Regions from separate parts of the Aliikangiella aequoris genome, predicted to be linked through region 4. Evidence: predicted binding sites of a transcription regulator. Region 4 holds the regulator's gene; each other region holds the start of a gene.
The links. The regulator sigma-54, encoded in region 4, starts transcription at its own class of promoters, with help from an activator protein. The targets are predictions, from matches to a motif close to TGGCACNNNNNTTGCTNT.
Positions count from the first base shown of each region.

Region 1: a site for sigma-54 is predicted at 2,732-2,749, ahead of ACUR5C_RS03850 (BON domain-containing protein). Genes of this name have one in related genera too.
Region 2: a site for sigma-54 is predicted at 2,958-2,975, ahead of ACUR5C_RS06345 (pilin). Genes of this name have one in related genera too.
Region 3: a site for sigma-54 is predicted at 1,538-1,555, ahead of ACUR5C_RS13005 (P-II family nitrogen regulator). Genes of this name have one in related genera too.

Region 1 is NZ_CM132298.1:859,569-865,099, reverse strand. Features, by position in the region: gene ACUR5C_RS03870 (hypothetical protein) at 1-117, opposite strand, end outside; gene ACUR5C_RS03865 (DUF1328 domain-containing protein) at 657-833, shown strand; gene ACUR5C_RS03860 (hypothetical protein) at 926-1,108, shown strand; gene ACUR5C_RS03855 (sigma-54 interaction domain-containing protein) at 1,217-2,560, opposite strand; gene ACUR5C_RS03850 (BON domain-containing protein) at 2,832-3,392, shown strand; gene ACUR5C_RS03845 (hypothetical protein) at 3,467-3,943, shown strand; gene ACUR5C_RS03840 (peptide MFS transporter) at 4,139-5,531, shown strand, end outside.
Region 2 is NZ_CM132298.1:1,448,074-1,453,604, reverse strand. Features, by position in the region: gene ACUR5C_RS06360 (DUF1631 domain-containing protein) at 1-667, opposite strand, end outside; gene ACUR5C_RS06355 (retropepsin-like aspartic protease family protein) at 1,224-1,760, shown strand; gene nadC (carboxylating nicotinate-nucleotide diphosphorylase) at 1,803-2,675, shown strand; gene ACUR5C_RS06345 (pilin) at 3,079-3,504, shown strand; gene ACUR5C_RS06340 (pilin) at 3,640-4,059, shown strand; gene ACUR5C_RS06335 (tetratricopeptide repeat protein) at 4,179-5,531, shown strand, end outside.
Region 3 is NZ_CM132298.1:3,006,669-3,012,199, forward strand. Features, by position in the region: gene ACUR5C_RS12995 (efflux RND transporter periplasmic adaptor subunit) at 1-888, opposite strand, end outside; gene ACUR5C_RS13000 (zinc-finger domain-containing protein) at 1,123-1,311, opposite strand; gene ACUR5C_RS13005 (P-II family nitrogen regulator) at 1,649-1,987, shown strand; gene amt (ammonium transporter) at 2,051-3,307, shown strand; gene glnE (bifunctional [glutamate--ammonia ligase]-adenylyl-L-tyrosine phosphorylase/[glutamate--ammonia-ligase] adenylyltransferase) at 3,371-5,531, opposite strand, start outside.
Region 4 is NZ_CM132298.1:2,769,206-2,774,736, forward strand. Features, by position in the region: gene lptB (LPS export ABC transporter ATP-binding protein) at 1-584, shown strand, start outside; gene ACUR5C_RS11990 (RNA polymerase factor sigma-54) at 875-2,371, shown strand; gene hpf (ribosome hibernation promoting factor) at 2,475-2,762, shown strand; gene ptsN (PTS IIA-like nitrogen regulatory protein PtsN) at 2,869-3,324, shown strand; gene rapZ (RNase adapter RapZ) at 3,469-4,323, shown strand; gene ACUR5C_RS12010 (HPr family phosphocarrier protein) at 4,337-4,600, shown strand; gene ACUR5C_RS12015 (transcriptional regulator GcvA) at 4,667-5,531, opposite strand, start outside.

The DNA of each region.
Region 1 (5,531 bases), 1.8 Mb from region 4:
GCTTGCAACTTTGTCAACAGATTCATGTAACTTATGAGTGGTTTTATCTGTCCACGGAGAGTTAATAGAGTCCGTCATAGATTCTGATTGTGTGTTTGCTCTCTGTTGATTAGCCATAGTAAAACTCCTTTAGTTAACAGTTTATATAGTTCACTCTAATGCTTTGTGATTTTTAATAACCTTAGCCATTTGCAAAAACCAAAGTTTTTTACAATCTCAATAACTTTAGAGTACACAAACGTTTTTGAAACGCTTACTCAAGCAAAAGCAATCAACGTGCCAACACACAAAAGTTTTTATGTGAATACGCACTCCCCCCTTTAAAACAGCTAACTCACATGACAATTACTTGAACAACCATAGGTTATCAATAACCCGTATCTGCCTCATCGAGTAGCTAGCTAGTTGCGCAAGTTGATAATTTTTACCGACAACCTTGAAACTATTTCAAAAAAACAAATTTAACCAGCGGCATTGCAGCAGCGCTAATTTCTATTGCCTCTCCAAGAGCTTTTAAATACAAGCTCTGCAGCGATTAAACCGTTTTACTTTAATTGCTGGCACAGTTTTCGCTTGATGCATTAACAATCACGTTACTAACAAGCTAGTAATTAACAAGCTAGTTAGTAACAAGCTAACCTATAAGGAGGATGTCGATGTTATCTTGGTCAATCACATTTTTGGTTATCGCACTTATCGCGGCGGTATTAGGGTTTGGCGGTATCGCAGGTACTGCAACAGGTATCGCAAAACTATTGTTTTTTTTATTTATCGTCCTGTTTGTTATTTCAATGGTTATGCGAGTGGTTGGAGGAAAACAGCCACCGGTTTAAATCACCCGCACAGTTCAAACCAAATACAGCTTAGTATTTTTCAGACTTTATAGCTTACAGTTAATTGCAACTTTTAAACTAGGAGAAAAAAAATGAAATTATTATACCCATTATCATTAGTATTAGTATTGTTCCTAAGCGCGTGTGAAGAACAAGGTCCAGCAGAAAAAGCAGGAGAAAAAGTCGACGAGATCGCTAAAGACGTAGGTAATGAAATAGAAGATGCTTGCGAAAAAGTTAAAGACACCGTTGATGCTAAAGACAAAGACTGCTAAAACATAGTTAATAGAAACGCAGGTTAATCCTGCGTTTCTATTGGCATGAGCACTTTGGTTTGCTTATTTGGTTTTAGCTTATTTGTTCTAGTTGTATTAGTAATATCATTACTCGGCTTTATCGTATTTTTCTAATTTGTTGTACAAGGTTTTTACACTTATTCCTAACTGCTCAGCGGTTTCTGATTTGTTTCCTTCGTTGTCTTGCAGAGTTTTTTCTATTGCTCGTCGTTCAATTTCTTCTAGCGGAATACCTGAAGGTACAGTTTGAGTAACAGACTGTGATTCTCCCCTTAACTCATCTTCTAGAATTAAGTGTTCAGAGTCAATCATATCTTCAGCTAATATAAATGCCCTTTCTATTGCGTGTTTTAGCTCTCGCACATTACCTGGCCAGTCGTATTCAGATATTTTACTTATTGCATTAGCAGTAAAGCCTTTAGCGCTATCTTCTTCAGCATTTCTATAAGCTAAAAAATGATTGGCTAAGCCTAAAATATCACTACCTCTATCTCGAAGCGGCGGAACTCTAATAGGGAAATGAGCTAAACGAAAATATAAATCTTCTCTGAACAATTCATTTTTAATCGCTTCGGATGCTTCACGGTTAGTTGCCGCTATTACTCTTACATTGGCTAGTTTTACTTTTTCACTTCCAACTGGCCGATATTCATTTGACTCTAACACGCGTAACAATTTCACTTGGTGCTCAATAGGCATTTCTGTTACTTCATCTAAAAACAGCGTGCCACCGTCGGCTTGTTCAAACACGCCGCTTCTATCTTTATTAGCCCCTGTAAACGATCCTTTAACATGTCCAAAAAGTTCACTTTCTATTAACTCGGGACTTAATGCTCCGCAATTAATGGCAATAAATGGTTTTTCAGAGCGTGAACTAGCTAAATGAATGGTGTGCGCAACTAGCTCTTTGCCCGCGCCGCTTTCTCCTACAATAAATACGTTAGTATTTGAGTCAGCAGCTTTACGAATAACTCGATACAAACGGCGCATTACTGCAGAAGAGCCAACTAGTAAGCCAAACTGATCAAGCTCGCTTTTAATCGCCTTAGAGGAAGATGCCTTATGCTGACTTACCTCTTGGTATAATTCATCTAAAAGCTCTTTTAACACTTTAAAATCAATGGGCAATCTTAAGTGATAAGTTACCCCTCGCAACATGGCGTTATCTATGGCTTCGTTTGGCTCACCATTACTAATAAATATGACATCAATTTCCGATAAAATTTTGCTTTCTATTAGTGCGTCGTAATCCTGTTTAGAAAAGCCATCCACTTGTACAATAGCAATATCACAGGCGCTCTTAACACATGTCTCAATCCAAGCGTTGCTCTCTGTATTTACAATTTCAAATTGGGTAATGCACTCAGTAGTTCTTAATTGCTCATTTAATGAGCTATCGACAATATGCAATAACATGCTTGGACTAACCACGTTGAATTCTCCTTTTGGCTCAACGAAAGCGAAACTTAATTTAAAACATCCTTGTAATTTTAACAAGTTCCTTTGTAATTAATACCTAACTGGTATCACTTTCAACCAATAAAGTGACTAAGCAGCTTGATATGACCTTTATTTTGGGGCTTCAAAAGCTATTTTCAATTGTGGCATGCACTTTGCTTTTCCTAGAGTGAGGTTCAGCGATATTGATGTACTTTTAAATAATGGCTGAATTAATTTTTGTTTACTATAAAAGGAGAATCGCATGAAATTTTCAATGAACAAATCGCTTATTCCTTTAGTTGTGGCAACAGCACTTTCGCTTCCAGCAATGGCTAATAATGATAAGTCAGAAAGCGCTATGAATGACGCTTGGTTAGACGGTAAGCTTGACACAGTGATCATTCTTAATGAACACCTTAACCCATTGAAAATTGAAACCGATGTGACCAATGGTGTCGCTGTTATTACAGGTAAAGTTGACAATGAAGTAGAAAAAGATCTTGCAACTGAACTTGCTAAAAGTGTCGAGGGTATTAAAGAGGTTGAAAACCGCTTAATTGTTGCAGATAGCGAAAAAGAAGCTGACTCGAATGATGATTCGATAATGTCAGATATTACGGATGCGTCAATAACCACCGCAATTTCAACCAAGCTTTTATTAAATACCGAGATCGATAGCACCGAAATTGATATTGATACAGATAATCGTCGAGTGGTAATTAATGGAACGGTTGAGTCGGAAGCAGAAAAAGATTTAGTACAACAAATTGCCAAAAATACGTTTGAAGTGAAGAAGGTAGAAAACCGCCTGGCAGTGAAGTAATTAACCAGTCGTTTAGCCCGCTTCGGCGGGCTCTTTTTCAATTTTTAACGCTTTAGTACACCTTGGAGTTGATTATGGGAGAGCGTCAGTTAGAGCAAATTGGTCGATTAAATGCGACCGACCCAACGGTGATTTTTGAGGTTGCTAAGCTAACCGAAACAAGCTTTATTTTTTTTCAAACAATCGCGGAGCAAATCCAACTAAAAACATTACGGAATATAATGCTAAAAATGGCAACGCAGCGAAAAGCCATGTTGAGCGCTTTAGTTGAGTCTAGAGCAGCAAGCTACGCAACGCTCAAACACAAGCCGCTAATTAATGAACCGGCAAAGTCTATTGCACAATGGTATCAGTCGAAACTACAGCAAGATCAATTGGCTTTTCCTTCGCAGTTTATTGAGGAGCTAGAATTTAACGAGCGTAAGCTACTGAGTTTTTATCGTCAGAGCATTCGCAATATTGCCGATGAACAGTTAGTGAAAGCGCTAGCATCACATATTGCTTCAATTCAAATCACCTTTGATAAACTACGCCAAAGCCGTTTCGATTAGACTTACCGCCGTCTTTTATCACAATTTTTTATCACAACCTTTTGTTGCAACAATCAGCAAACTAATAGCTACGCTGTTTGTTGCAACATTTTGCTTTTTTACCGCTCGTTCCCTCGCCCACTTGTATAAACATGGCCAAGTGGTTTATTTCTCGGTACACTTTAATAAAAATTACAAGACTGACGGATCACACCTATGCAGCAGCCAAATAGCTCACCCACCGCTCCAACTGTCGAATATTTAGGACACCCCAAAGGGCTTTATATCTGCTTTTTAACCGAAATGTGGGAGCGATTTTCATTCTATGGAATGAAAGCACTTTTATTTCTTTACCTAATTAAATATCACCTATTTACTGATGAAAATGGATATAGCCTACTCGGTGCGTATGGCGCGCTAGTATACGCACTACCCGTAATCGGCGGGCTACTTGCGGATCGCTATTTAGGCATGCGAAAAGCAGTAATTTTTGGTGCTAGCTTGCTCGTTTTAGGTCACCTAGGCATGGCATTTGAAGGCCACAAAGCCGCTTTAATTGACGGCGAAGTAGTTCGCGATGAGTCTGCATTACAAGTGTTTTACTTTTCACTGGCATTAATTTGTATGGGAGTTGGCTTTTTAAAACCCAACATTTCGACCATAGTAGGCAACCTCTACGCGCAAGAAGATCCAAGGCGAGACTCTGCATTTACTATTTTTTACGCTGGCATAAACGTTGGGGCCTGGCTCGCGCCACTAATTTGCGGGTTTCTTGGCGAAACTTACGGCTGGAAATATGGATTCGGTTTAGCTGGAATTGGCATGTTTTTAGGGTTGTTAGTGTTTATATTTGGGCAAAAGCACCTCCAAGGCAAAGCGGAGTGTAAAGATATTGCCAAACTAAACCAAAAAAAGTTTAGCATCAAAGTTGAATATTGGATTTATGCAGCTGCCCTAGTGGGTGTCGTACTTGTTTGGGGCCTAATTCAGACCCACTCTCTCGCCATAGCCCTGTTTAGTGGCACTGAAGGCTTCAGCCCTGTTGTTTGGTTTATGCATTTAACCGCTTTAATCATGTTAAGCGGCATCGCTTGGTTCTTAATTAAGCACTGTAGCCAAGTAGAAAGAGATCAAATGATTGCCTTACTCAGCTTTGTGATAGCTATTCTGTTATTTTTTGGGCTGTACGAACAAACTTACGGTAGCTGGGTAGCCTACTCTGATCGTTTAATGGATAGGCAAATGCTAGGAATCAATTGGGAAGCCTCACAATTAGTTTCAACCGGTGCTTTCTTTATTATTTTATTAACGCCATTTTTCGCATGGTTATGGCCTTGGCTGGCCAATAAAGGCAGAAATCCAAGTAAACCTTATAAAATGGCGATAGGGCTCGCATTCGCGGGGCTTTCTTTTGTTGTAATGGCTATATCTACCCAACTGCCAAATGCAAATGGATTAGTGAGTGCCTGGTATTTAGTTGTCGCTTATTTTGTATTAGAGCTCGGCGAGTTAAGTCTTTCACCCATTGCATTATCAGCCGTTACTCAGTTGTCTGTGCAACGAGTCGTAGGCTTAATGATGGGCGCATTATTTCTTGGCCTAGCCTATG
Region 2 (5,531 bases), 1.3 Mb from region 4:
TATCAATAAAAAACTGATTAACATGAGCATACACTTGCTCTAAGTTATTAGTCACCATTCGTTCAAATAATTTATAAATAACAAGCAATGACTCTAGATCCATGTCTAAAGTTAAACTGGCATGTTTAAACGCATTACAAATAAAGGCTGGCTCGAAAGGATTATTCTCTGCAGCAATACTGCGATCAGAAATTAAGGTATCGAGCCTTAATCTAATTTGCTCGATAGCGGCAGAGCTTTTGGCTCGACTCTTTTTTACCATGGTATCAATAGCGATACCTTCTTCAAGTTCGCCGTCTTCTACAAGAGCAATATTTTCAAATGAAATGCTTTCTTCTAAGCTGTTGTCTTGATAAGCAGACTGCTTGCCGAGGTGTAAATTAAAGCACTGATTATATTCACTATAAAAACTTTTTAACAAACCTTCTTTTTTAAGCCGCAATAGGCGCATTGCCTCAAAGTGAGCATTGTTATAAGCGTTATTAGACATATCAAATAGTTGATCATCAGCTTGCTCTAACATAGCGTGAAGCAGCTGTTCTAGCTCTTTAAGGCAAACTTTGCGCGACTGATCGACTAGCGCCGGCAATGGTCGCAATAGCCCTTCGCTTTGCTTGCTTAAGCTTTTTGAATTGAAATCTAAAATGTGGCTTTTGGAATTACCCACAACGCTTATCCTTTACTTTGTTTAACTAGAATAAGAATTAAGCCGCTAAATGCCATGCTTGTGACGCTACTTATTGCCTTTTTTTTAAAGGCCATTTTAGCAGGAGGTATTAATTACTAATAAGGTTGTCATGTATTCAGACTAAAAGTAGAAACAGCCTAGTCACTAGGCTAGCAATTTACCTTAAAGAACAACAAGCCATAACAGCCAACTTATCACAAGCCAAGTATTGAATTAGCAACATAATGCAGAATACTGGGATAGTTACTATAGTAGATTGCGTCCAAATACAGTGTGACCTATAACTCAAAACACTCAAACTTAATCTTAAACGTTTATTAAGTGTGAGCCTGTTTGACTAAAAATGAAACTTAGAATGCTAAAAAATCTCAAAATGAAATTCCTTTAGACGATTTCGTAATGACCTTGAATTCACTTATAGTAATAAGTATAAGTGGACACCTATTTTACTACTTGAGTTAATTGAGCGAAGCCCACATAATCCAGCGTGTCTTAACTAATTATCTATTGTGACCCTTAAAAAGTAGCCTATTTTATGCACAACTCAAATGACAATAACCCGCCACCGAACACTCAACCTATTGGCAATAGAATGATAACCATTGCGTGGGTTATTGTTATTTTGTTGTTAACTTGGTTATTTGGCAACTGGGAAGAAAAACAAATCAACCCTAACCAAAATGTCTTAAGCAAAACCAACAATGAGTTTATTGAAGTCGTTTTGCATGCCAACCGTGCTGGACACTATTTAGTGGATGGCTTCATTAATCGCCGTCCCGTGACATTTCTGCTCGATACGGGGGCAACTAACGTTGCAGTGCCAGGAGCGCTCGCCTCATCATTAGGACTTGAACCCGGGCAAAAACGCTATTCTCAAACCGCTAACGGCACTGCCGTTGGAGCTACAACCCGCATCAATAGTTTAGAGATTGGCGAAATTAAACTGTATGACTTAGAAGGAGCGATACTCCCTGGGATGCAAGGAGAGCAAATATTACTGGGAATGAATGTGTTAAAGCGACTCGAGTTTGCCCAAAAAGGCAAACAATTAACCTTGCGGCAATATCGCTAAATGCTAGAATAACGACAATTTTTTCCCTATTGAGACAAGAAGTTGGATCAACAACAGTTTGAAGAGTTACTTAACCATGAAATTCAGCGTATGTGCGAGTTTGCGCTATATGAAGATCTAGCTGGTAAAGACAATATAGATATCACTGCAGAACTTATTCCTGCAGAAAAGCAAGCAAAGGCCACTCTGATAACCCGCGAACCAGGAATTGTTTGTGGCAAAGCTTGGGTTAACCAAGTATTCCTACAGCTTGGCAATAAGGTTACTTTAAATTGGCACGTTAACGACGGCGATCCAATCCAAGCTAACCAACTACTTTGTGAGCTTACGGGTAATGCAAGAGATTTACTCACAGGAGAACGCGCTGCGATGAATTTCTTGCAGACATTATCGGCAACCGCGACTCTCACCAACCATTATTACCAAAAAATTTCGCATACGGCTTGCAAACTATTAGATACCCGCAAAACCATTCCTGGGATGCGCTTTGGTCAAAAATATGCGGTAAGAACCGGCGGCGGAACTAATCACCGACTCGGCTTATCCGATGCATTCTTAATTAAAGAAAACCATATCATGGCCTGTGGTGGAATTTCTCAAGCACTAACCCAAGCGATACAAAACCACCCTGATCAGCTGTTAGAAATAGAGGTAGAGTCACTTAACGAATTAAAATTGGCACTTGATGGCAACGCTCAAGTTATCATGCTAGATAACTTTAACCTTGCAGATATGCGCACAGCGGTGAGTTTAAGGAACCAACATCGTAACCAAGCTAAATTAGAAGCTTCTGGCAATGTCAATATTGAAACCATCAGCGAAATAGCGGCTACTGGCGTAGACTACGTATCCGTTGGCGGCTTAACCAAAAATATACAAGCGTTAGACTTGTCTATGCGAATTGATTTAAATTAACTGACCAATTGCGCTCATTTAACACCTTAAGTTACAAAATGTGTCACTCTTGCACATTAGATGTGACGCAATTTGTCACATTGATAATCATTAAGCTAAAAATCTGTGAACAGCGGAGTGAGACTTACGTCACACAAAATATTAAAAACTCAATCGACATCTCAGTGAGAGCTATCTGAAAAATCATATCCTTTTGATTTTAAAGATATTTTTATGCCGCAAATAATAAAATAGCGTTATATTAAATAATCTCCTTTTATTCTTGCAACCTCAAACCAAAGTTGGCACTATCTTTGCTGAACTAACTACAAGATGTTTTGTCTTGTTTTTTTTTCGAAACGGTCTACTTTTAAAGTTACGTTTCAAAATAACTAAAATCCTAACTCAACTTGAGGTATTTAAAATGAAAAAAGTACAATCTGGTTTTACACTGATTGAATTAATGATTGTTATCGCAATCATCGGTATTCTTGCTGCGTTCGCAATTCCTGCGTATCAAGACTATGTAGCTCGTTCACAAGCTGGTGAAGCTTATGCACTTGCATCTGGTCTTAAAGTTCAAGTTGGCGATGTTTACATGGATGAAGGATCGTTTGCCGGTGTAGCTAGCGGTAGTGATGGTATTCCGGCTGCAGGTTCTGTTTCTGGCAAGTATGTAACACAAGTTGGAATTGCTGCTGGCGTAATTACAGCGACTTTAGGTGGTGACGCAAGTGCTGCAATTGCCGGTGGTACTGTTGAGCTATCTCCTGTAGATAATGGTGGTTCTATTAGCTGGGAATGTTCTTTCTCTGGTGAAGATAAATACGCACCTAAAGCTTGTAGATAATTTTATATGAGTGAAGCTACCCTAGCTTCACTCTTTCTCTCGCTTACCGCCCTAAAACTCAATTGTTCAAACGTTAATTAATGTTTGCATTATGTATCACGCTAATTTTTGCCTAAGTATTGAGGAAGTTAAATTATGAACTCTAAAGGCTTTACTTTAATTGAGCTAATGATAGTAATTGCAATCATTGGAATATTAGCTGCTTTCGCTATTCCGGCCTATCAAGATTATGTAGCTCGAAGCCAAGCTGGCGAAGCTTATGCTTTAACCAGTGCTATAAAGGCAATGACTGGCGATATTTACATGGATGAAGGCACCTTCGCTAATGTTGATAATGGCTACTTGGGCATTCCAATGGAAGACTCACTCAGTGGACGTTACACATTAAGAACTTCTGTCGAAAATGGTGTAATTTTGGTCGAATTAGGTAATGATGCGAGTGCGGTTATATCTGGAAACTCTGTTAGACTTTCACCTGTCGATAACGGCGGCTCTATAAGTTGGAGTTGCTCATTTAACGGAGAAGATAAATACGCCCCCAAAGCCTGCCGTTAAACATATCTAATCAGTAAGCATACTATTACAATTTCTTAACTAGTATAGCCTTACTAAATTTACTAATGTTACACAGTTCTGCACACTAAACTCTACAAAAATTATAAAGCGACCTAAAAATGTCTACGTGGTTAAAAAACCTCTCTAACTCAAAAGCAATTCTCATGCTTTTTACAATTAGCTTAGCGCTCATTTTATTTTCTTTGGGTATTGAAGGAGCATTTCTCTTCGATGACACAGCCAACTTACCGGCAATACTACAAGTTACTGACTGGCAATCATTTATAGAATACGCTTTTAGCGGTATTTCAGGCCCTACAGGTCGCCCCGTCTCTCTGATTAGCTTTATGCTCACAGCAGATGCTTGGCCTGGTCACCCTGAGATCTTTTTAGCGGGAAATATTATTTTACATCTCGTTAATATTTGCCTCGTCTATTGGTTAACTCACCAGCTGAGTTTAATGAGCTCGTTCACTAACAAACAAGCCTTCACTTGTGCTATTTTGACTTCGGCTATTTGGGCAATACTTCCAAACCATGTATCAACTGTTTTATATGTTATACAAAGGATGACATTATTAGCGACTACTTTTGGCCTGTTTAGTTTAATTATGCTAATTTACGCGCTAACCACGGACAATAAGAAAATATTTTCAAAATATTCGATTGCATCTATTATTTCTATAGGTCTAGCAATTTTAAGCAAAGAAAATGCGGCTATTATTTTTGTAATAGCCTATTTTATAGTTTCATTCTTCGCAGGGAACGATTCGAAATTAAGACAAGAAACAAAATCACAACGATATTTTTGGTCTAGTTTATCTCTTATTTTGCTCGCTTATTTAAGCACTCATATTATTAATGCAGAGCAATACTACTCAAACCGCCCTTTCTCACTTAGCGAGCGAGTATTTACTCAGTTTGAACTTTTCATTACCCATTTTTCTAATTTTCTGTTTCCTCGCCCTGTCACCAACAGTTTATTTAATGACCAAATAGCTGTGGTTAGCTCTGTCTCTGATTACTTAACTAGCGGGTTTATTGGTTTATTGATATTGAGCAGCTGTATCTATGCGTTTACACGTGTTTATCAACAACGCTGCCTTGTATCATTTTGGATATTATTTTTCTTTGCCGGACACTTAATTGAATCTACTGTTATCGCACTTGATCTTTACTATGAACACAGAAATTACCTCCCATTTATTGGGCTAAGCGCTGCTCTAGCAACGCTTAGTGTGAAAGTAGCTGCACAATACCGTAAATATTTAACAATAGGCATTGCGCTATTTCTAATAGCGAACATCTACGCTACTTTTTCTCGCGCATCCCTATGGGGTAATCCTTTTAAAGCGGCGGCTTACTGGGCTGAGCTAAACCCCAAATCATTGCGTGCTCAAGAAAATGCTGCGGTCCAATTTTCTAAAACATCTAATTTAGAGGCTGCAATTATCTACTTAAAGAGAGCTTAT
Region 3 (5,531 bases), 240 kb from region 4:
TTTATTGGCACTACTCAGTACTCCATAAGGGTCGTTAATTTTAGCTACCGCATAATGCACTCGGCTTTGCTCATCTACTACGCCTTCCATACGGACTAAGCTTGCATGCCAAGTATTTAGCTTACCTTGATATTGAGCTTGAAGCGCTACTTGCACCTCTTTAGAGTCTATATCATTCCAGTTAGGGACATTAATAAAGGCGAGTTCTTGATCGGTTAAGGGTAATCGAATTTCAGCATAATCAATGGCGAAGGTTTCTGCCAATTGTGACCCAACACTAACATATTGACCTACATCTACATGCTTGCTTTTAATCATTCCGGTATAAGGCGCGATGATGGTAGTTCGTGCAAGTTTTTGCTCAGCGCGTTTTAAATCAGCTAGTGCTGAATCAACATTAGCTTTTGCTTCTTTCAAAAAGGGCTCTCTTAAAGCTAATACTGGTGCATTATTTCGTGCGCGCCCGGTGAGGTCCCATTCTTTTTTTGCTTGCTCTGCTAAGGCGACCTCTTGTTGATACTTGGCTTGCTGCCCAGCTAGTTTGGCTTTTGCTTGCTCATAACTTACTTGATAATCTGTAGGGTCGATTTGCAGCATGACTTCACCTGCTTCAAAATAACCGCCGGCAACAAACTTATCGGCAACGGTTTGGACCACGCCAGAAACTTCCGAAATAATCATTGTGGAGGTACGCGGAGTTACCACTCCGTGAGCTTCGACTGTAAAGTCAACGGTTTCGGGTTGAGGCGCATAAACTTGCACTAAAGGCGCGGTTGGTTTTTCTGGCTTTTTAGGTGGTAAAGGCTTGTTGGCAAGCATAATCACAAAGCCAACTATGGCTAATATAAATATGCCACAACCTAGCAAAATGGACTTAGCTAAACTCATATTTTCCCCAATTTTTATCTTTATTTGAAATTGCTCGTTACTTTGACAAACGCCAGTGATGCTAATTTGCTAAACAACGTCAATCGAAAGGCACTATAGTTAACGCTATTTTGCCAGAATAAGAGCGCTTCGAAGCGCAAATAAATGTAACTAATCTTGATTAATGTAAAATTATGCAGCTTCTTGAAACATTTAACCCTGTTATCCTTTGATGGAAAATTGCTGCATCTCAATTTACTCTGCTTTAAGGACAAACTCGTTACCACAATATGGGCACTCACCTTGCTGCTGACTATTAAGTTCAATATAGACTCGTGGATGCTGGTTCCATAATGCTTGGCTTTTAGGGGGGCAGCATACTGGCAGCTCGCTGGGTTTTACTTGAATTGTATTGCTCGCCGTTTTTTTCGTATCGTTTTCCATGCGCGACTCCTCGAGTAGTTTTTACTCGCCCTATAATTGATAGCTTATTTAGCTGATAGATTTTTATAGCTTATACCTAGTTGTAGTTGGCCATTTTTTAAAAGATAACACCAACCAAACGCCCCAAAATAGAACACTCTGACTTAGCCAATGGGCTTGTTTGCACCAAAAGTAAACTAAGGCAATTCAATTCTAGTCATTTTTCCATAAAAACCCAATGAATTTCTGGCACGACAATTGAAATACCTAAAGCTTAGTACCAGCAAAAATCAATTTAGGACTAAGGATTATTTTTATTAACTAAGCAGATTACAACAACTAACTTTAGGAGAACTTTATGTATTGGCTGACCACTATCATACGCCCTTTCAAACTAAGCGATGTATACGACAAGCTCATCCAAGATGGAATTAATGGTATGACAATTACTGAAGTTAAAGGCTTTGGTAACCACAAAGCTGTTCCAGAAATATATAGAGGTAATACTTTCACCAGCCGCTTTGTGCCTAAAGTAAAAATAGAAATGGCAGTGACTAAAGCAGACTTAAACAGAGTAATACAAAGTATTGTCGATGTCAGTCACACGGGAAGCCCAGGTGACGGTAAGATTTTTGTTTGGGAGCTAGCCCATTCGCTCCGCATTAGAACTCGTGAAATCGATTTAAAAGCAATCTAGTGGTGGTTTATAGAAAGCCTCACATTATAAAACAATTAGACAAACTTTAGAGAGATAACTATCATGCAAGCTTCCTTGATTAGTCAAACTGACTACTTATTTAATACCCTTTTCTTGCTTTTTTCCGGTGCTCTAGTTATGTGGATGGCAGCTGGTTTTGCCATGCTAGAAGCCGGTCTTGTTCGTCGCAAAAATACGACTGAGATTTTAACTAAAAACCTTTTACTTTATTCTATTGCTTGCATTGCATTTCAAACAGTAGGGTATGACTTAATGTATCAAAACAATCCTGCTGCAAGCTGGCTTCCTACTTTAGGCTTTGGCATAGAAGCGACCACAGCAGATGCAACTCAGTCTCGAAAAGTAGACTTTTTCTTTCAAGTTGTTTTTGTGGCCACCGCAATGTCAATCGTCTCGGGCGCAGTGGCAGAGCGCATGAAGCTTTCAGCATTTTTACTGTTTACTATAGTGCTTACCGCTTTAATTTACCCTATAGAAGGCTATTGGACTTGGGGCGGTGGCTTTTTAGGTGCGCCAACAAGTGAGGGAGGGCTGGGCTTTAGCGACTTTGCCGGTTCTGGCATTGTCCATATGGCTGGTGCCAGTGCGGCGTTATCTGGGGTCATTTTTTTAGGGCCGCGCTTAGGTCGTTACAGCGATAAAGGCATTAAACCTATCCCCGGCGGTAATATGCCGCTAGTCGCTTTAGGAACCTTTATTTTATGGTTTGGCTGGTTAGGCTTTAATGCAGGCTCACAGCTTAGCTTTAGTAGTTTTAGCGATGCCAATACGGTCGCCGATATTTTTGTTAATACTAATGCAGCTGCCGCCGCTGGCGCATTAATGACCTACTTATTAAGCTTGGTTATTTATGCTAAAGCCGACTTTACTTTAATCGTCAATGGCGCACTTGCAGGTCTTGTCACCATTACCGCAGCGCCAGACTCTCCCACGCCATTACAGGCAGTATTTTTCGGCTGTGTGGGCGCAAGTGCAGCTTTTTTCTCAATTAAATATTTAGACAAAATTCGAATTGATGATCCTGTCGGCGCAATTTCTGTTCACGGCACTGCAGGCTTAGTAGGATTAATGCTTGTGCCGCTAACCAAAGACGTCACATTAATCACTCAATTAGTTGGTGCCTCAGTAATTTTTGGTTGGTGTTTCTTTACCAGTAGTGTCGCATGGTTTACGTTAAAAAAATTAATGGGTATAAGAATTAATGAAGAATCAGAAAACATAGGTGCAGATATTGCAGAGTGCGGCTTAGAAGCCTACCCAGAATTTTTAAGCAGTCCAACTACTAATAATGCAGTTTAATCGTTAATTAGCGCTGTCCTTATTCGGTGAGTGGCTGACAATAATTAAATGAAAAATTGTGAGCTAATTTGATAAATACGTCTTCCAAATTAGCTCAACTTTTTTAGCAGTTGTTGCGTATTTTTCGTTAGCTACTAAACTACCTTTATCTAACAAGGCATTTTCATTAAGCCGATTCCTAAACTGACGATAAGTTTTTACTAAAAAGCTGGCATCTTCAAGACTCAGCAAATCGTAAGCTTGTGAAACTTGCAGGCAGTCAACCATGTTATAAGGAATTGCAACTTGATCTTTTTGCGCAATGGCGCTTTGCGAATATAAACTAAGCACAAAATATTGCGCAAGAAACTCAATATCAACTAGCCCCCCAACACTTTGCTTTAAATCGATAAAACCTGTTTTCTTACGCTCAAGCTGAGACCGCATTTTATCGCGCATTTTGGCAACATCGGCGGCCAAAGTTTTAGTGTCTCGTTTAGTAGCCAAAGTTTGCTGACGAATTTTTGCAAAAGCATCAATAATTTTAGGATCACCTGCAACATACCTTGCCCTCACTAGCGCCTGATGCTCCCATGTCCAAGCTGACTCCTTTTGATAGTCACAATAAGCCTCTATATGACTAACCAACAAACCAGAAGCCCCCGAAGGACGTAACCGCATATCGACTTCATACAGCTGCCCTTGATTTGTAGTAATAGACAAAAAGTGGATTAATTTTTGCGCGAGCCGAGTATAAAAGCGGCTATTTTGAATCGACCTTTTACCACTTGTTTTTTCTTCTACAGGCTGGTCAAACAAAAAAACCAAATCTAAATCTGAACCAAAGCCCAGCTCAACCCCACCTAATTTGCCATAACCAATAACCGCAAACCCCATACCGCCAGCATCATCATTTAAACCTTCTGGCACTCCGTACTGTTCACTTAGAAGTCGCCAGCACTGCTCTACAGAAACTTGTAAAATCACCTCTGCAAGCTGAGTTAAATATCGACTAACTTGAGAAATACTTAAACGCTGAGAAAGTAAAGCTGCGGCAACCCTTAACTCATTAATTTGTTTAAAGCTTCTTAAAGTATCAAGGAGTAATTCTTCATCTTGGCTGTCAATTCTTAGCAAGGCCTGACGCAGCTCAGCTTTTAAGTCAGTGCCTTGCAATGGCTCGTATAAACTATTGGGATATAAAAGCTCGTCGATGAGTACCGGAAACTCGGATAAACGTTTAACCACCCAATCGCTTTGCCCAGCAAGATCAACAAGATGTTGCAGAATCGGCGGGTTTTCACTAAGCAGCTCTAAATAAGCTGTCCGTTTTAAAATTGAATAAATCAGCTTTAACAAACGAGTTAAGGTTTGATTAGGTGCATCACTGGAAAGACAAGTTGACAGCAATGCTGGAAAAAACTTTTTAAGTCGTTTAGCTCCGCGCGAAGACAAATTATTTACATTGCTGTCACTAAGAAACTTGTCTACCGTATTAATAAATAACTGACAATCATCTAATGAAAGTGGTTCAGCTTGAGAGTCTTTTAGTTTTTCAACTAATTGCTCTGCTTCAATATGGCCATCAGCCAATGATTGATAAAAGTCATCGCGAGCCAAACCTTGCTGTCGCTCTTCGCCAAGTAGCTCACTAAAATGTAAGTTTACTTTTTTTTGATGCGCAGCTAATTGCTCGATTAGATTTTCCCAACTGCCGCATTGCAATGCCTCTACCAATGCTGCTTGAGACTGGCTATCTTGCGGAAGCTGTTGAGTTTGTTTTTCATAAAGCGATTGAATCCAATGCTCTAAGCGACGTAAAAAGCGATAGGCTTGTAACAGCTCGTCAGCGGTTTGTTGGGGTAATAATTTGGCATCGACTAAATAAGGTACCACTTTAAATGTATTCGGCTCGCGCAACCGAATATCTCGGCCACCTTGAATTAACTGTAATGACTGAATGATAAACTCAACTTCTCGTATTCCGCCAGCGCCTAGTTTAATATTATCAACCAACCCCTTACGCTTAACTTCGCGTTGAATCATTTGCTTCATATTGCGGATTGAATCGATTACACCATAATCAATATAGCGCCTAAATGAAAAAGGTTGAATAATGGTTTCTAGTGTTTTTATGTCTTGCTTGCAACCGGTAATAGCACGAGCTCTTAGCATGGCGAATCGCTCCCACTCTCTTCCTTGTTCTTGATAGTACTCTTCCGCTTGGCCTAAGGACATCACCAGT
Region 4 (5,531 bases):
TGATAGTAGGCTTAGTCAATACAGACCGAGGAAGCATATCACTGGATCAACGCGATATTACCGATTTAGCAATGCATGAAAGAGCCAAACTAGGTATCGGTTATCTCCCTCAAGAAGCATCAGTTTTTCGAAAGCTGTCGGTTGAGCAGAATATCATGGCAATTTTAGAGCTTAATAAAAACTTAACCGCTCAGCAGCGAGAAGCTAAAGTGCAAAGCTTGTTAGAAGAGTTTCAAATTACGCATATTCGCAAAAGCCAAGGTATGGCACTCTCTGGTGGAGAGCGCCGGCGAGTAGAAATAGCTCGCGCACTTGCTAATGACCCTAAATTTATTCTATTAGATGAACCTTTCGCTGGCGTTGATCCTATTTCTGTTAGCGATATTAAATCAATCATTCAACATTTGCGCGATCGCGGTTTAGGCGTTTTAATTACCGATCATAATGTACGTGAAACACTCGATGTTTGTGAACGTGCTTATATCGTTCAATCCGGTCACCTATTAGCCAAAGGGTTGCCGCAAGAAATACTCAACAACCAAAAAGTCAAAGAGGTCTACCTTGGCGAAAACTTTACTTTGTAAAGCCAAGATACAATTTTACTCTGTCTCCAACGATTCATACCCAATTAAAGTTTTATACCACTAAAACGCTACACTTTTAGTACATTTTATAAGCAGAAATATTTTTATGCACTTTTGCACTTGAATATGGTCCAAATGATCTGCATATTAAGATTAACGGTAAACAAAACCAATTAAAAAACATACGGATTATTGTCAATTAGTAACGACAATTTTCACCTGACTAGAATTTAACTGCTATAGTTATAAATAAGAGAGACGCATGGCAAGTCTCTGGACAATAAAACTGAATGAAACAATCTTTACAGCTTAAAATTGGTCAATCTCTAACCATGACGCCTCAGTTGCAGCAGGCGATTAAATTGTTGCAATTGTCAAATTTAGACCTTCAAAGTGAAATTCAAGAAACGCTCGACTCTAACCCACTTTTAGAGGCAGAAGCGCTTGAAGAACAGACTTCGAATGCAGAACAAAATACTCCCCAAGAAAAACCCAATGCAGAATCCTCTGTTGATAGAGACACCAGTGATCAGTTAGCTGATGATAAAATAGCCTCTGAGTTACAAACCGACACTCAGTGGGAAGACTGGGGATACACTTCACAGGGGCCAAACTCCAACTATAACGCCAGCGATGGGACTCAGTTAGACTACCAAGGCGAAACGAGCGAATCACTTCGTGATCAACTTCAATTTCAAATTGATATGACTAACCTCTCTGATATTGACTACGCCATAGCCACTATATTGATTGACTCGATAGATGATCGCGGCTATCTGCAAACCACCTTAGAAGAAGTCGTTGCTATGTTCGCTGAAGAATATGACGAACTGGTAGAGCAAGAGTCAATTGAGTCGGTCGAAGTAGACGAAGTTGAAGCCGTGCTGCACCTATTACAAAGTTTTGAGCCTGCGGGCATTGCCGCAAGAAACTTACAAGAATGTTTAATCATTCAATTAAGAAAACTAAAAGCTGGTGTTGAAGGCGCAGACCTCGCCGAAAAAGTCATTCAACAGCAGTTTGAGCACCTTTCAAGTCGCAATTACCGGCAAATTATGCGGGCTATGAACATTAGCGAAAGCCAACTTAAATCTGCTATTGACCTCATACAAACGCTCGATCCGCGACCAGGTAATCAGCTCACGGAAAACACCGCGCAGTATATCATTCCCGATGTGTTTGTGAGCAAAGACAGCAACGGTATTTGGGGAGTAGAGCTCAACGGTGGTAGCACCCCCAAGCTAAAAATTAATGACGAATATGCGGCTATGATTAAGCGCGCCGACAATAGCCCAGACAACACATATTTAAAGAATAATTTGCAAGAAGCCAAATGGTTTATTAAAAGCTTACAAAGCCGAAATGAAACCTTACTTAAAGTAGCTTCATGTATTGTATCAAAGCAAATTGGTTTTTTAGAGTACGGCGAAGAAGCGATGAAACCATTGGTGCTAAACGATATAGCAGAAGAAGTCGACATGCACGAGTCAACGATTTCAAGAGTAACAACACAAAAGTTTATGCACACCCCACGTGGCATTTTTGAATTAAAATATTTCTTCTCTAGCCATGTCGGCACTACGGCAGGCGGTGAGTGTTCGTCAACAGCCATAAGAGCTGTTATAAAGAAGTTAATTAGTGCAGAAAACCAAGCCAAACCATTAAGCGACAGTAAGTTAGCCAATTTGTTAAAAGATCAAGGAATCAAAGTTGCGCGTCGTACGGTAGCAAAATACCGTGAAGCTATGTCTATTCCGCCTTCAAACGAGCGAAAGAGACTACTTTAAACAACGCGGTAATATTGATTCTTTAAGTATTAGGCTGATTATTAATAGTTTTAGTCAATTAATAATCAACTAATTTTCCATCCACAAACGAAGGAATACAATTATGCAAATTAATTTAACCGGTCAACATCTTGATATTACAGACTCTTTAAGAAACTACGTGTATGACAAGTTTGAGAAAATCGAGCGTCATTTTGACCATATCAATAATGTTCACGTGATTTTACAAGTCGAAAAAATTCGCCAAATTGCTGAAGCAAAGTTAAATGTTAACGGCGGTGAAATATTTGCTAATAGTGAATCAGAAGATATGTATGCCGCAATCGACAGCCTTGTGGACAAGCTCGATAGGCAGGTGATTAAGCACAAAGAAAAGATGATTCGTCATTAATCCTTTAAAATTGTAAGAATTGTAAAAATACCACTAAATATAACAGGGCCTAATGTGTTAGAGTGCGACACATTAGGCCCTATTAATTTTTAAGAATGTTGTTTAAATGAAAATTAGCCAGCTAATCACACCAGAATCAACTTTTTGCCACTTAAAATTAAGTAGCAAGAAAAAAGTGCTCGAAAAAGTTAGTGAAGAGCTAGCCAAGCGTATCGGCTGCCCTTCGGAAGAAATATTTGAGAGCTTGTTAACCCGAGAAAGACTGGGTTCTACTGCGTTGGGCAACGGTATTGCCATACCGCACGGCAGAGTAAAATCTTGCCAAGATGCAACCGCTGTATTTATTCTATTAGAAGAACCAGTCGATTATGACGCCCCCGACAACCAAGCTGTTGATATTATTTTCGCCATCATGGTTCCAGAACAAGCCGACGAAGCGCAGTTAAAATGCTTAGCAGCTATTGCAAAAGTATTGTCTGAGCCTTCTGTTGTTGCCCAAATACGCCATGCACACTGCAATGATGCGCTATTACAAATTTTTAATAAAGCTACAAGCCAATAACGTCGATTGATTCACAAAAAATTACAACAATTAGACTCAAACACTAGCCAGAAATCAATCTCGCGTTACTATAATAATACCTGTCACCAAAAAAGTATTTTTAGGCTCTAGAACTCGGCCATACTGGCCAACAAAGGGAAAGGTATGAAACGTATTATTGTTAGTGGGCGATCGGGCTCAGGAAAAACAGTCGCTTTAAGAGCGCTTGAAGATCAAGGCTTTTATTGTGTTGATAATATTCCGGTTAAACTCATTCCAGCGCTTCTTGACCAAATTGATAGCCATTATCCAGGGTTAGCTATCGGCGTAGACGCTCGCAATGTTACCCATACAGTAGAAGAGTTTGACAATTTAATTAAGCAAATTGAAGCAAGCCAATACCACCTAGATGTCATCTTTATTGACGCGAATGATGCAACCCTGCTTAAACGCTTTAGCGAAACTCGCCGTCGCCACCCGTTAACCGCCGAAGGCTACTCTTTAGCCGAGGCAATTGAGCAAGAAAAGCAACGCCTAGAGCCAATAACTCGCTATGCAGAGCTAGTGATTGATACAACTTCTAAGTCCCCCCACGAATTATGTACTATGATTGTGAATAGGGTTTTAGGAGAGCAATCATCGCATTTAAGTTTATTGTTCACCTCATTCGGCTTTAAAAACGGCGCACCGAACGATGCAGATTTTGTTTTTGACGCGCGTTGCTTACCAAATCCCTATTGGGACGAGAGTTTGCGCAGTTTTTCTGGAAAAGACGAACCAGTTATTGAGTTTCTAGACTCTCAGCCAGACGCTCAAGAATTTTACTGGCAACTTAAAATATTTTTGCAAACCTGGATCCCTCGGTTTGAACAAGATAATAGAAACTACCTTACGGTTGCTATCGGATGTACAGGCGGTCAACACCGCTCGGTTTACGTAGCAGAAAAACTTGCAAAAAACTTTAAGGCACTGTTCCCTAACACGCAAATTCGGCATAGGGAGCTAGACAAACAAAAATAAAGACAAGGAGCTTATGCCTTCAATTCAATGTAAAGTCACCAATAAAAAAGGAATGCATGCTCGTGCAGCTGCGCAAATAGCTGCTTTAGCCGTTACATTCGACTGTAATATCGAGCTGAAGCACAAGGCAACCACCGCTCCCGCAAATAGTCTGATAAAACTTCTAACCCTTAATGCGCCTCAACATGCCGATGTGGTAATAACAAGTGAAGGGCCACAAGCTGAAGAAGCGTTAACCGCACTACGAGAGCTATTTGAAGCCGGTTTTGGCGAATAATAGGCTGCAACTATTTAAACCCCAAGTGACCAACCCCCTATAGATTAATTGTGAGCGAGTTTAGTTTTACACTAATGCGCTACTTTCTAATTGTACTGTTTGCAGTAACCAGTCGGTAAAAGCTTTAATTTTAGGCCTTTCTGCCGACTCTTTTGGGCAAACGATATCGTAAGAGTAATCACTTTCTAAAGTTAGCTCAAACGGTCTAACTAGCCGCCCTGCTTGAACATCGGCTTGCGACAATACTAAATGACCCATTGCAATCCCTTGCCCATAAATTGCAGCTTGCTGAACCATCGCAGTATGACTAAACACCGGGCCACTATTTAGAGGAATCCCTTTGACTCCAGCAAACCGGAGCCAACGGCGCCAGTCATCGGTAGTCCCATCATGTAAAAGGGTGTGTAAACGCAAATCTTCTGGAGAATCTAAGGGAATATCACCTTCTAACAAGGCTGGCGCACATAACGGCGTTAATCGCTCGCTCAATAAGGTTACAGAATGCATCCCAGGGTAGTCGCTTTTTTCATAATATATTGCGATATCGACATCCTCGCGCACAAAATCGACTAAATCATCACTGGCCTTTAGACGCACCTCAATTTCAGGGTAAAGCTTTTTAAACATAGTTAAGCGTGGTACTAACCATACCGTCGCAAAAGTAGGAACAACGCTGACGGTAAGCGCACCACTGGCACGATTAGCTTTTATTTCCTCTGTTGCTTGGCTCAGTATCTCAAAAATATCCCTAATTTTGGGCCAATAATTTTGTCCTTCATCGGTTAAAAGTAGTTGTCTATTTCGCCGGATAAAGAGTGGCACTCCCAAAAATTCTTCTAATGACTTTATTTGATGACTCACAGCAGCTTGGGTGACAAAAAGCTCATCGGCAGCGCGGGTAAAACTTAAATGTCTCGCAGCGGATTCAAAC